4 regions of the Micromonospora sp. NPDC005087 genome follow, and region 1 is predicted to be linked to each of the others. Evidence: riboswitches for the same ligand, from Rfam matches in the RefSeq annotation. Region 1 holds a riboswitch; each other region holds the start of a gene.
The links. Region 1 has a riboswitch for cobalamin ahead of cobO (cob(I)yrinic acid a,c-diamide adenosyltransferase). Riboswitches for the same ligand answer to the same signal wherever they lie in the genome.

Region 1 (2,758 bases):
CCTGCTGATCGGCGTCCTGATGGCGGTGCTCGGGCACGTCGGCGGCGGTCGACCGCTGGTCCGCCCGTTCCTCGGGGTCGGGGTGCTCGGCGGGTTCACCACCTTCTCCACCTACGCCGTGGACGTGCAGCAGGCGGTGGTCGCGGGCGCCCCGGTCAGCGCGCTGGCGTACCTGGCCGCGACGGTGCTCGGCGCCCTGGTCGCGGTGTGGCTGGGTGACGCCGCCGCCGCTCGACTGCTCGACCGGGACCGCGACGACGGGCGGGCCGTCCGGTGACCGTGCTGCTCATCGTGCTCGGGGCGGCCGTCGGCGCGCCGCTGCGCTACCTCACCGACCGGGCCGTGCAGGCCCGGCACCACTCGGCGTTCCCGTGGGGGACGTTGACCGTCAACGTGTTCGGATCGCTGCTGCTCGGCGTACTCGTCGGGCTGCCGGCCGGCCCGGCGGTCAGCGCGCTGCTCGGCACCGGCTTCTGCGGCGCGCTGACCACCTACTCCACCTTCAGCTACGAGACGCTGCGGCTGACCAGGACCGGCAACCGGCTCCTCGCGCTGGCCAACGTGCTGGGCAGTGTGACCGCCGGGCTCGCCGCCGCGACCGTCGGCTACGTCCTCGCCCGGGCCCTGACCGGCTGACCCGTTCCCGGCCAGCGGAGACCGCTGCGGCCGTCCGGGCCGGCGCGGTCGTCGCCCATCGGGCGGGGCAGCGGCCACGACTCGGCGGCGGCGCTCACCACTCGATGCCCTTCTGGCCCTTCTGGCCGGCGTCCATCGGGTGCTTGACCTTGGTCAGCTCGGCCACCAGGTCGGCGGCGGCCACCAGGCGCGGGTCGGCGTCCCGGCCGGTGATGACCACGTGTTGGAAGCCGGGACGGTCGGCCAGGGTGGCCACCACCTCGTCGACGTCCACCCAGCCCCACGTCATCGGGTAGGTGAACTCGTCCAGCACATACAGCCCGTAGCGCTCGGCGGCCAGGTCGCGTTGGATCTGCCGCCAACCCTCCAGGGCGTCCGCGGCGTGATCGGCGTCGCCGCCACGCTGGATCCAGGACCAGCCCTCGCCCATCTTGTGCCACGCCACCGGCGCGCCGTGACCGGTGCGCTCGTGCACCTCGCCGAGGGCCCGGAAGGCGTTCTCCTCCCCCACCCGCCACTTGGCGCTCTTGACGAACTGGAACACCCCGACCGGCAGGCCGGCTGCCCACGCCCGCAGCGCCAGCCCGAAGGCGGCGGTGGACTTTCCCTTCATCTGTCCGGTGTGGACCATCAGCAGCGGCCGGTGACGTCGCTGCCGGGTGGTCAAACCGTCGGCGGGCACCGTGCTCGGCTTTCCCTGCGGCATCAGGCGGTACGACCGGGGCCGGGTGCGGCGGTGGGTGCGGCGGAGCGCCCGCCGAGCGGATCATGACGGTGTCCGTCAATGAAAGAGACGCCGTGCGTCATCGGGTCCTCCTCGGGTGTCCACGCCCTGGGGTACATCCCGACGGCCGAAGTATCCTGGCTTCCGAATCGACGCTCTCCCCCGGCCTTCCAACCGCAGACACGCGGCCGTGACTCACGAGGGGGGATCGCTCCCCGGTGACAGTGGCGGGACCGCGTCGGAATCACACCGACTTCCTTCACTGCCGTCAGGCCGCGAATGCTGCCACACCCGTCCGTCGCCGGTCAACGCCGACCCCGGCCTGGCCAGGCGAATGACTCTCATCGATATCTGGCGGTTGAGGCGTGCTCGGACGCCGCATCGGAACGCCCCGGGTCAATGCGACGCGTCCTTTGCTCTGCTTCAGCCAGCGCAACAGTGACGACGCCTTTTCGTTGCGCCCGGGTAAGCAGAGCAAAGGGTGCGCACACGTCCTCTGGCCTGCCCCGATCGCCCGGTGGGACGGCGGCTCACGGCCACCTCGACGGACGCGGCCACGCTCACCGGGCGTGGCGTTCCGGGTGGGCACGGCTCCAGGTGCGCATCCGTTCCGGGTAGCCGGTGCGGGCCGCCTCGTACAGCGGCACCGCGTGCTTGCGGGCGATGGCGCCCGCCGCACGCGGGGTGCCGGTACGGCGACGGATCCACTCGCCGTCGTGGGCGATCGCCACCACCGTGGTGTCGGTGGCGGTGGTCTCCGGCTCCAGGTAGAACTCCACCCCCCGCCGGCTGGCGATGAACGCCTCGAGCGCGGCGAGGTCGTCCCGGGTCGCCTCCCGGTCCAGCTTCGTGGGGGTCGCCTCGGCGCCCCGGGCCCGCCGACTGAACCAGCCCATGACCGACTCCTCTCCTCGACGCCCATCCAGTGCACCACCGTTTCCTGGCAATACGCTGCACGCCGGGTGAGAGTGGGCTGACCGAGCCGCGGCTGGAACCCGCAGCGCGTGAGCGGTGTCATGAAGGTGACCCAACCGGAGGTACCCCTGGACGACGACGTGCTCGTCACCCGCGCTCGGGCAGGTGACCTGGAGGCGTACGACCTCCTGGTCGCCCGGCACACCGCGTCCGCGTACCGGACGGCGGTGCTACTCGGCGCGGGCTCGGACTCCGAGGACGTCATCCAGGAGGCCTTCGTGAAGGGGTACCGAAAGCTCTCCCGCTACCGGGCGGAGTCGTCGTTCCGCTCGTGGCTGCTGGCGATCGTCGCCAACGAGACCCGCAACCTGCACCGGTCACGCACCCGCCGCGACGGCCTCGTCCTGCGGGCCGCGGCGGCGAACCCGGCTTCGGAGATCGCCGAGGACGACGCGGTCGGCGCGGTCCTCGCCGGGGAGCGCC
Region 2 (2,758 bases), on a different contig from region 1:
CGCCGGGGCGCTGAGGGTAAGCCGGGACCGGCGGGTCACCGCCGCAGCCTGCTCGAACCAGCGTCGACAGCCCGCGCACCCACCCAGGTGGGCGTCGGCGTCGTCCTGCTCGGCGGACGTAGCCTTGCCATCCAACTGCGCCGACAACCCCTCACGCCACTGCTCGCACCCCATGTACCGGTAGTCGGCCGTCAGGGCTTCCTGGTTCCCGCGATGGTCCGCGACGTCGCGTCTGCGTCCCTGGTCACGCTGTCGTAGCCGTCAGGTGGCGGTGCCACCCCGCTTGCGCCGCGTGGACAGATCACCACCGTTGACTGCGGCGACGAGGTCTTCCCGGGCCCGGACCACCCGGGACCGGATGGTGCCGATCGGGCAGGCACAGACCTCGGCCGCCTCGGCATAGGGCAGGCCGAGAATCTGGGTGGCGACGAACGCCTCCCGGCGATCCGGTGCCAACGTGCGCAGGAGTTCGGTGAGCACGATCTCCCCGTCGAAGGTGCCGCCTTGTGCGTCCGGGGCGTCGTGCCACTGCGACAGCGGCACCGTACGCGGACGCGCCGTCGCGGCCCGCACATGGTCGACGGCGACCCGCCGGGCGATACCGAGCAGCCACGTCTGGGCGGACGAGCGCGCGGCGAACGACGGCAGCGACCGCATCGCGCGGAGGTACGTCTCCTGCGCCAGGTCGTCCGCCTCGCCGGGTGAGATCAGCGCGGCGAGGAAACGCCGGACCTGCTGCTGCGTGGCGCGGATGAACCGAGCTGCCGCGTCCTGGTCGCCCCGACCCGCCGCGAGGGCCCACGCGGTAATTTCGTCACCATCCGTCACCTGGTACCTCCGTGTCCGGTGCCGCCGGCGTCAAGGGCTACGACATCCCGGCCAAACAATACGACGGGTTGTAGTAGGTGGCGGCGTACGCGCCAGGTACGTGGTGGTCGACGCCCAGGACGAGGGCAGTTGCGTGCGGTCAAAGAAGACGACGAATTTGAATATCTTCATCATGTGGATGACGACGCCCGCTCTGCCTCGCGGTCGCGTTGGCTGGGCTGCGTCGCGGACCCGCTATGCTCCTGACGGCGCTGGTTCGCCCGGTCGTGACTGGCTGGGCGTCGTAAGAGGGAACCTGGTGTGAGTCCGGGACTGCCCCGCAGCGGTGAGTGGGAACGACCGCCGTCATCAGCACTGGGCCAGAGGCCTGGGAAGCGACGGCCAGTAGGAGACCGGCGCAGCCGGCCATGCCCGCGAGTCCGAAGACCTGCCCGTGCCGCGTACACAACCGTGTGCGCTGCCGTCGGCCTCGCGGGTGGGCTGAGCGGGTGACGTGCCGCGCGCGCTGTGCGTGGGTGCGTGCTCGTCAGCGTGTGTCCGCGTTCCGACGGTGTGGTTTCCCGAGGGACGGACTACCGCTGTGCACGACACCGCCACGATCGCCGGCCGAGCGCCGTCGGCCTCACACCTGACCCTGTCGCAGATCATGGATCAGCACCACACCAACCTCATGGGTACGGTGCACGGTGGCCGGATCCTCAACCTCATCGACTCCGTCGCCGGGGTGGTCGCCGCCCGCCATTCCGACGGACCGGCCGTCACCGCCGCCATCGACGAGACCGCGTTTCTCCGGGCGGTCCGGGTTGGCGACGTGGTCCATGTGGACGCTCGCATCACGTGGGCCGGGCGCAGCTCGATGGAGGTTGCGGTCAAGGTGACCGCTGACCGGTGGGACCGGGCGGTGCCGCCCACCGACGTGGCCACCGCGCACCTGGTGATGGTCGCCATCGATGACAACGGCCAGCCGCGTACGGTGCCGCCGCTCCTGCCGGAAACCGATGGTGACCGGCGCCGGTACCGAGAGGCGGAGATCCGCCGGGAGCACCGGTTGACCCTGCGGCGGGCGCTGCTTGACGGCGCCGGGGAGGGCTGAGACGTGCTCGGCCTCTCCGTGCCGGCGCTGGCCGGCTACCTGGCCGCGATCGTCGTCCTCATGGTGACTCCCGGCCCGGACATGATGTTCGTGCTGGCCAACGCCACCCGCTACGGCACTCGCGCCGGGGTGGTGGCCGCGCTCGGCGTCGCCGCGGGGGAGGCGGTGCACGTGGCGGCAGTCGTCTTCGGTCTCGCCGCGGTGATCTCAGCCTCGCCGGTGCTGTTCACGGCAATCCGCTGGCTTGGCGCGGCATACCTGATCATCCTCGCGGTGCAGGCCCTGCGTGGCGCCGGCACTTCGGCTTCCGGTGCGTCGCAGCCGGGTGGTCGTGCCGGGCGCGCCTTCCTGCGTGGACTGGTCACCAACCTGCTCAACCCCAAGATGATTTTGTTCAGCGTGGCGTTCCTGCCCCAGTTCGTCGATCCGGCGGCGGGCAACACCACCGCCCAGCTGGTGCTCCTTGGCGCGCTGTTCGTCACGGTGCAGCTCACCGTCGACATCGCCTTGGGCGCGGGCGCCGGGCGACTCGCCGGCCGGCTCGCCGACGGCCGCTGGTCGCGGCGGATCAACCGAGTCTGCGCGGTCGCGTTCGTCGCGCTCGGACTACGACTGGCGGTCGGCTCGTAGCGGCGGCAGCGATGCGGCCGGCGGATTCGGCTCGTCCCCCCCGGGGTCGCCGTCGGACGATGTCATCGGGCAGCAGCACGCGGCTGACGAGCCGGTCGAGACGGCGTTGCGCGAGCCGGACGACGCAGGTACCACTCGGCCACGGCAAGGTTGATCAACCAACCGGCGAGCACCAGGCCGGCGCGAACGTTCCCATCGGGCTGTTCG
Region 3 (2,758 bases), on a different contig from region 1:
CACCGCGGTGACCGCGAGCCCCGAGCCGGCTGCCACGCCGAGCAGGTACGGGTCGGCCAGCGGGTTGCGGAACACCCCCTGGTAGCAGCCGCCGGCCAGGGCGAGCAGGCCGCCGACGAGCAGGCCCAGCACCACCCGGGGAAGCCGCAGCTCGGTGACGATGGCGATCTCCCGCTCGGTCAGCCCGCTCTCCAGGTGCACCCCGGGTATCAGGTTGAGCAGCTCGGCGGCGACGCTGCCCGGCGGCAGGCTGATCGGGCCGAGCGACACCCCGGCGACCAGCGCGAGGAGCACCGCGACCACGCCGGCGGCCAGCCAGCGCTTGCGCAGCCCGGCGGGCCGCGACGCGGGTGGCGTCGCGGCCGGCCGGGTGGGTGGCGCCGGGGTGGCCACCAGCGGCTCCCCGGTCACCGAGCCTTCTTCCGTTCGTGACCGCGAGGCTCGCAACCCCGGTTCACTCCTCGCGCTCACCGACGGACGACGGTCACGCGGGCACCTTGGCGACCGCGTCGATGATGACCCGGAGCAGGTCCACGACCCGCGGGCCCCAGCGCGAGGCGATGTCGTCATCCAGCGCGACCACCTGGTTGTTCTTCACCGCGCTCAGCCCGGCCCAGCCGCTGCGCGCCCGGACCGAGTCGGCGTTCTGCTGGCAGCACTTGGAGTCGGCCAGGAAGACGAAGTCCGGGTTGGCCTTGACGATGAACTCCTGGGACAGCTGCGGGTAACCGCCGCTCTTGCCGTCCGCGTCGGCCGGATCCGCGATGTTGGCCAGACCGACCTGGCTGTAGAGCGAGCCCATGAAGGTCTTGCTGGTCACGCTGTACAGCTCCGGGCCCAGCTCGTGGTAGTAGGTGAGCTTCTCGGCGCGCTGCGGCAGGTCCTTGACCAGCTTGGCGATGTCGTCCTTCATCCGGCCGGCGACGTCGGTCGCCTGGTCGGCGTGGCCGGTCAGCGTGCCCAGCTCGGCGATCTGCCGGTACGAGTCGTCCAGGGTGACCGCCGCGGGGGTGAGGTAGACCGGGATCTTCAGCTTGCCGAGCTGGTCGACGATCTTGTTGGTGTCGTTCGCGAGCACCACCAGGTCGGGGCCCTTACCGGCGATCGCCTCGGCGTTGGGCTGGAAGCCGGACAGGTCGCTCTTGGGCGCGTCGGCCGGATAGTTGGACTGGTCGTCGACCGCGCTCACCTGCGGGCCGGCGCCGATGGCGAAGAGCATCTCGGTGGCGGTGGGCGAGAGCGAGAGGATCTTCTCGGGGCGCTTGTCGAGCGTGAGCGAGCCGACCGTCACCGGGTAGCTGGCGGCCGCGGAGCTGCCGCTCGCGGTCGGCTCGTCGGCGGTCTTCTCCGCGCACGCGCCCAGGGCGAGTGCGGCGACCGCGAGGGTCGCGGCGAAGAGCCGGGGGGTACGTCTGAACATGGGACCTCCTGTCGGTCGAGGAGTGTGGTGCTTCGCCGACAGGGACTTTCGTACGCCCGCCCACGAGGCGCCCTTCCTCGAGAGCGCGTGTCGCGACCGATCCGCAGGCGACCTGGCTCGTCCCCGCCGTCAGGACGGGGCATCACAGTTGCGGGACAGCGCCGGTTTCGCACCGGCTTCGCTGCGGAGTGGTCGCTAAGACGGTAGCGCACCGCCTGGACGTGCCGGATCGATCAAGGGCCAATCGCCGCGTGTCGATCACCTTGGCCCCGGGAAGGTGGGGCGAGATGACCGACCGACGGCGATATGTCGCGCATCGCGGGGGTCAGAAACGGGTGGTGGGGCCCCGCAGGGGCGGAACGGGGCCCCATCCGATCAGGAGGCGCTGATGGTGACGTTGTCCACAGCCGCCTCCACGAGGCTGGCGCCGGAGGCGTCCGCCACCTCGATGAGGATGCGCACCGACTGGCCGGCGTACGGGGTGAGGTTGAGGTTCGCCACCGCCCAGCTGCCGTTGCGGTTGCTCGCCGCGCCGGCCTGGGTGAGCAGCGCCGTGGTGCCACCGTTGTGCACCACGCTCACCCGCAGGTAGTCCGCCGACGAGGCGTTCGAGCCGTGCGCCAGGTACCAGGCCAGCGAGAGGGTCAGCGTGCCGGTCGACGGCAGCGTCACCGCCGGGGACCGGGCGCTGGTCACCCCGCCGTCGACGTCGTGGTCACCCGCCGCCGAACCGGCGAGCCGACCGGTGACCAGGTCGTTGGCGCCGGCGTACGGGGTGAGCTGCTTGGCCCCGGAGGAGGTGGTCGCCTGGGCGGCACCCCGTTCCCAGGCCCCGAGGGTCGCGGTGTCGGTGCCGGACGGGTTGATGGTCCAGCCGGTCGCGGTCTCGAAGGTGTCCGACCAGACCGTGGTGCCGCCACCACCGCCGCAGTACTGCGCCTGCTTGCCGATCGCCCGGTACGGGCAGTCGGCGTACTCGCTGAGCATCAGCACCGCCTCCCGGTTGCGGGAGGTCTGTGCGGGGATCACCTCGTCGGGCGGGTAGAAACCACCGCCGCCGGACGATCCTGGATACATCTCGAAGGTGTACGCCCAGATGCCGTGGGTGGCCCACATCCAGTCGATGCTGTCCCCGTCGGTGATGTAGAGGTCGCTGGACTGCTCCGGGGTGTAGTTGTTGGTGGCCGCCATCTGCTGGCCGATGGTGGCGAAGGTGTTGTACTGGTCGGCGCTCATCCCCGGCCCGGTGTTCGCGGTCGTGTAGCCGTACGGCCAGAGCACCAGCTGCGAGTAGGTGTGGAAGTCGATGTTGGCCTTGATCTGCTGCGTTCCGCCGAC
Region 4 (2,758 bases), on a different contig from region 1:
GACCCGGCGCATGAACTCGTCCGGGATCCAGTTGGCCAGGTTGAGGTTGTGGGTGCGCCGGGCGTCCTCGCCGGTGTTGTCCCGCAGTTGCAGGAACTCCTCGATGTCCGGGTGCCACGGCTCCAGGTAGACACACGCGGCGCCCTTGCGCCGCCCGCCCTGGTTGACCGCGGCGACGCTCGCGTCCAGCGTGCGCAGCCACGGCACGATCCCGTTGGACTGCCCGTTCGTGCCGCGGATCAGCGCGCCCCGGGACCGGACCCGGGAGTACGCGATGCCGATGCCGCCGGCGAACTTGGACAGGTTGGCGACCTGCGCGTACCGCTGATAGATCGAGTCCAAATCGTCGCGCGGGGAGTCGACCAGGTAGCAGGAGGACATCTGGGTGTGCCGGGTGCCGGAGTTGAACAGCGTCGGCGAACTGGGCAGGTAGGCGAGGCTGGACATCAGCCGGTAGAAGTCGACCGCCTCGTCCGGCGTACGGGACAGCCCGCAGGCCACCCGCAGCAGCCAGTACTGCGGCGTCTCCAGCACCAGCCGGCTGGTCGGGTGGCGAAGCAGGTACCGGTCGTACACCGTGCGCAGGCCGAAGTACTCGAACCGCAGGTCGCCGTCCGGGTCGACGGCGTCGTCGAGCGTCCGGCCGTGCGCGGCGACGAAGGCGGCGGTCTCGTCTCCGATCAGTCCCTCGGCATGGCCCATCCGGATCGCCGTGCTGAACGAGGTGACGCCCTGCCGGCGCACCTCCTTGTCGACGTAGCCGGCCAGCAGCCGGGCAGCCAGCCGCGAGTACTGCGGCTCCTCGCCGATCATCTCGGCCGCGGTCTGGATGGACAGCCGGTCCAGCTCCGCGGTCGTCGCGCCGTCGTAGAGGCCGCTGATCGTCCGGGTCGCCACCCGCAGCGGGTCGACGTCGGTCAGGTCGTCGGTCCACCGCTCGACCGCGCGGACGATCTTGTTGACGTCCACCGGTTCGCTGGCGCCGTCGCGCTTGCGGACGTGCATCTGCGTCCGCCGCCGGCCCGGCAGGTCGGTGTCGCCGCCGGTCGGGACCACCTGGGTGACTGTCACCACTCACTCCTCGCGAGTTCGAGACCTGATGGCCCTCGGACGCGAGGAGACAGACACCGGCGGACGCCACGCCGGGCGTGGGTCAGGGGGCGTCGGCCGTCCCACGCGGCGTCGGGCCGCCGCCCACCCGGGTGCGGGTGCACGGCGCGCTGGCAGGTCTTCGGACTCGTGGGCACGACCGGGCTCGCCGGTCTCCTACTGGCCGTCGCTTCCCAGGCCGCTTGGCGGCCCAGTGCTGATGACGGCGGTCGTTCCCACTCACCGCTGCGGGGCAGTCCCGGAATTCCACCGGGTTCCCTCTTGCCTCGACCACTGCAGACGAGCGGCCGAACCAGCTGCGTCGACACCATATATAGGGACGACGCCGTTGTCACACCCCACATCTCGGGTATGGGCGTGTCGGCGGTCGAGTCAGTGACGACGGTCACCGGCCCGGACGCCCCCGCCGGGCGGGGTCATGGTCGACGCTAGCTGCGCGCGGGGCGGGCCGTGATCCGGCCCGCCCCGCGCGTTACCGCTACCGCCGACTCAGTTCGTGACGGTGAAGGGCAGCGCGACCCGCGTCACCGACTCGGCCCCCGCCAGCGTGATCACGGTCGAGCCGGCCTTCGCCGCCCCGGGGACGCTGACCGTCGCACCGGCGATGACACCGTCACCATTCGCGCGCACGGTGCTGACCGCGAGGCCGTCACCGAAGCTGACCGTGACCGCCTCGTTCGGAGCGAACCCGGCGCCGTCGACCGTGATCGACGTACCGTGCGGTCCCGCGGTGGTCGTCAGCGCCGCCTGCGGATCGTAGGTCGGCTTCTCCTGCTGACCGGTCACCTGGACGGTGGCCGTCGCCGGCGTCCGGGAGGACGCGCCGGTGGCGGTGACGGAGTACCGGCCGGGCTCGGCGTCACCGGACGTCGCGACGGAGGCGCGTACCGCTCCCGCCGCGGACGCCGCGACCTTGACGGTCCGCGCCGGACTGGTGCCGAGAGTCACGGTCACCTGCTCACCGGCCGCGAACCCGCTGCCGTCGACGGTGACCGCGTCACCGGTGGTCACGGTGGCCGACGCCGACACCGCGATCGCCGGCTGGAGTCCGCCCCGCGCCACGGTCACCGTGAAGGTCGCGGTGCTGCTCGACGACGTGTCCCATGCGGTGACGTGCACCGTGTAGGGGCCCTCCTGCGCATAGGTGTGCCGTCCGCTCAACGCGCCGTCCGGGCCGACCGTGACGTCGTCCGGAACCGTGCCGTCGCCCCACTGCACCCGGGCGTGGAAGCCCGTCGTGCCGGGAACGCCGCCGCTCACCGAGCCGAGCGTGGCCGCGAGGACCTGCCCGGCGTTGGCCGTCTGGTCGCTCGGGGCGGTGGTCACCAGCGCGGCGGCCGGAGTGCCGTCGTTCGCGATGGCGAACACGTGGATCCGGCCCGCCGAGCCGGGGTCGCCGGTCTGCGTCGGCAGGGTCACCGAGACGAGCGTCTTGCCCGCCGGGATCTGGTACGGCGCGGTGGCGAACAGGAACGGCTGCGCGCCGTCCCGGCTCGTGCCGCTCAACCGGTACGCGGCCTTGGCGACGACGATGTTGCCGTACGACGGAGTGCCGTTGGCGTTGCCGCCCAGCGTCCAGTCACTCATCTGGATCGGGATGCTGGCCGTGCTGCCGTCGCTGAACGTCGCCGTGCCGGTGCTGTTCTGG

Region 2: it holds a riboswitch for cobalamin, as region 1 does, so the genes downstream of both, ACFYPS_RS34135 (acyl-CoA thioesterase) here and cobO (cob(I)yrinic acid a,c-diamide adenosyltransferase) in region 1, are expected to answer to the same signal.
Region 3: it holds a riboswitch for cobalamin, as region 1 does, so the genes downstream of both, ACFYPS_RS28915 (ABC transporter substrate-binding protein) here and cobO (cob(I)yrinic acid a,c-diamide adenosyltransferase) in region 1, are expected to answer to the same signal.
Region 4: it holds a riboswitch for cobalamin, as region 1 does, so the genes downstream of both, ACFYPS_RS22015 (ribonucleoside-diphosphate reductase subunit alpha) here and cobO (cob(I)yrinic acid a,c-diamide adenosyltransferase) in region 1, are expected to answer to the same signal.

Annotation. Positions count from the first base shown of each region.
Region 1 covers NZ_JBIALB010000001.1:495,170-497,927, reverse strand. The annotation lists gene ACFYPS_RS02300 (CrcB family protein) at 1-277, shown strand, start outside; gene crcB (fluoride efflux transporter CrcB) at 274-636, shown strand; gene cobO (cob(I)yrinic acid a,c-diamide adenosyltransferase) at 731-1,342, opposite strand; cobalamin riboswitch at 1,491-1,620, opposite strand; gene ACFYPS_RS02285 (hypothetical protein) at 1,921-2,256, opposite strand; gene ACFYPS_RS02280 (RNA polymerase sigma factor) at 2,383-2,758, shown strand, end outside.
Region 2 covers NZ_JBIALB010000032.1:14,228-16,985, reverse strand. The annotation lists gene ACFYPS_RS34145 (zf-HC2 domain-containing protein) at 1-174, opposite strand, end outside; gene ACFYPS_RS34140 (sigma-70 family RNA polymerase sigma factor) at 262-828, opposite strand; cobalamin riboswitch at 1,064-1,278, shown strand; gene ACFYPS_RS34135 (acyl-CoA thioesterase) at 1,475-1,921, shown strand; gene ACFYPS_RS34130 (LysE family translocator) at 1,925-2,551, shown strand; gene ACFYPS_RS34125 (DUF2306 domain-containing protein) at 2,614-2,758, opposite strand, start outside.
Region 3 covers NZ_JBIALB010000016.1:88,001-90,758, forward strand. The annotation lists gene ACFYPS_RS28910 (iron ABC transporter permease) at 1-393, opposite strand, end outside; gene ACFYPS_RS28915 (ABC transporter substrate-binding protein) at 485-1,420, opposite strand; cobalamin riboswitch at 1,509-1,654, opposite strand; gene ACFYPS_RS28920 (M14 family zinc carboxypeptidase) at 1,796-2,758, opposite strand, start outside.
Region 4 covers NZ_JBIALB010000009.1:209,733-212,490, reverse strand. The annotation lists gene ACFYPS_RS22015 (ribonucleoside-diphosphate reductase subunit alpha) at 1-1,005, opposite strand, end outside; cobalamin riboswitch at 1,205-1,422, opposite strand; gene ACFYPS_RS22010 (GH92 family glycosyl hydrolase) at 1,600-2,758, opposite strand, start outside.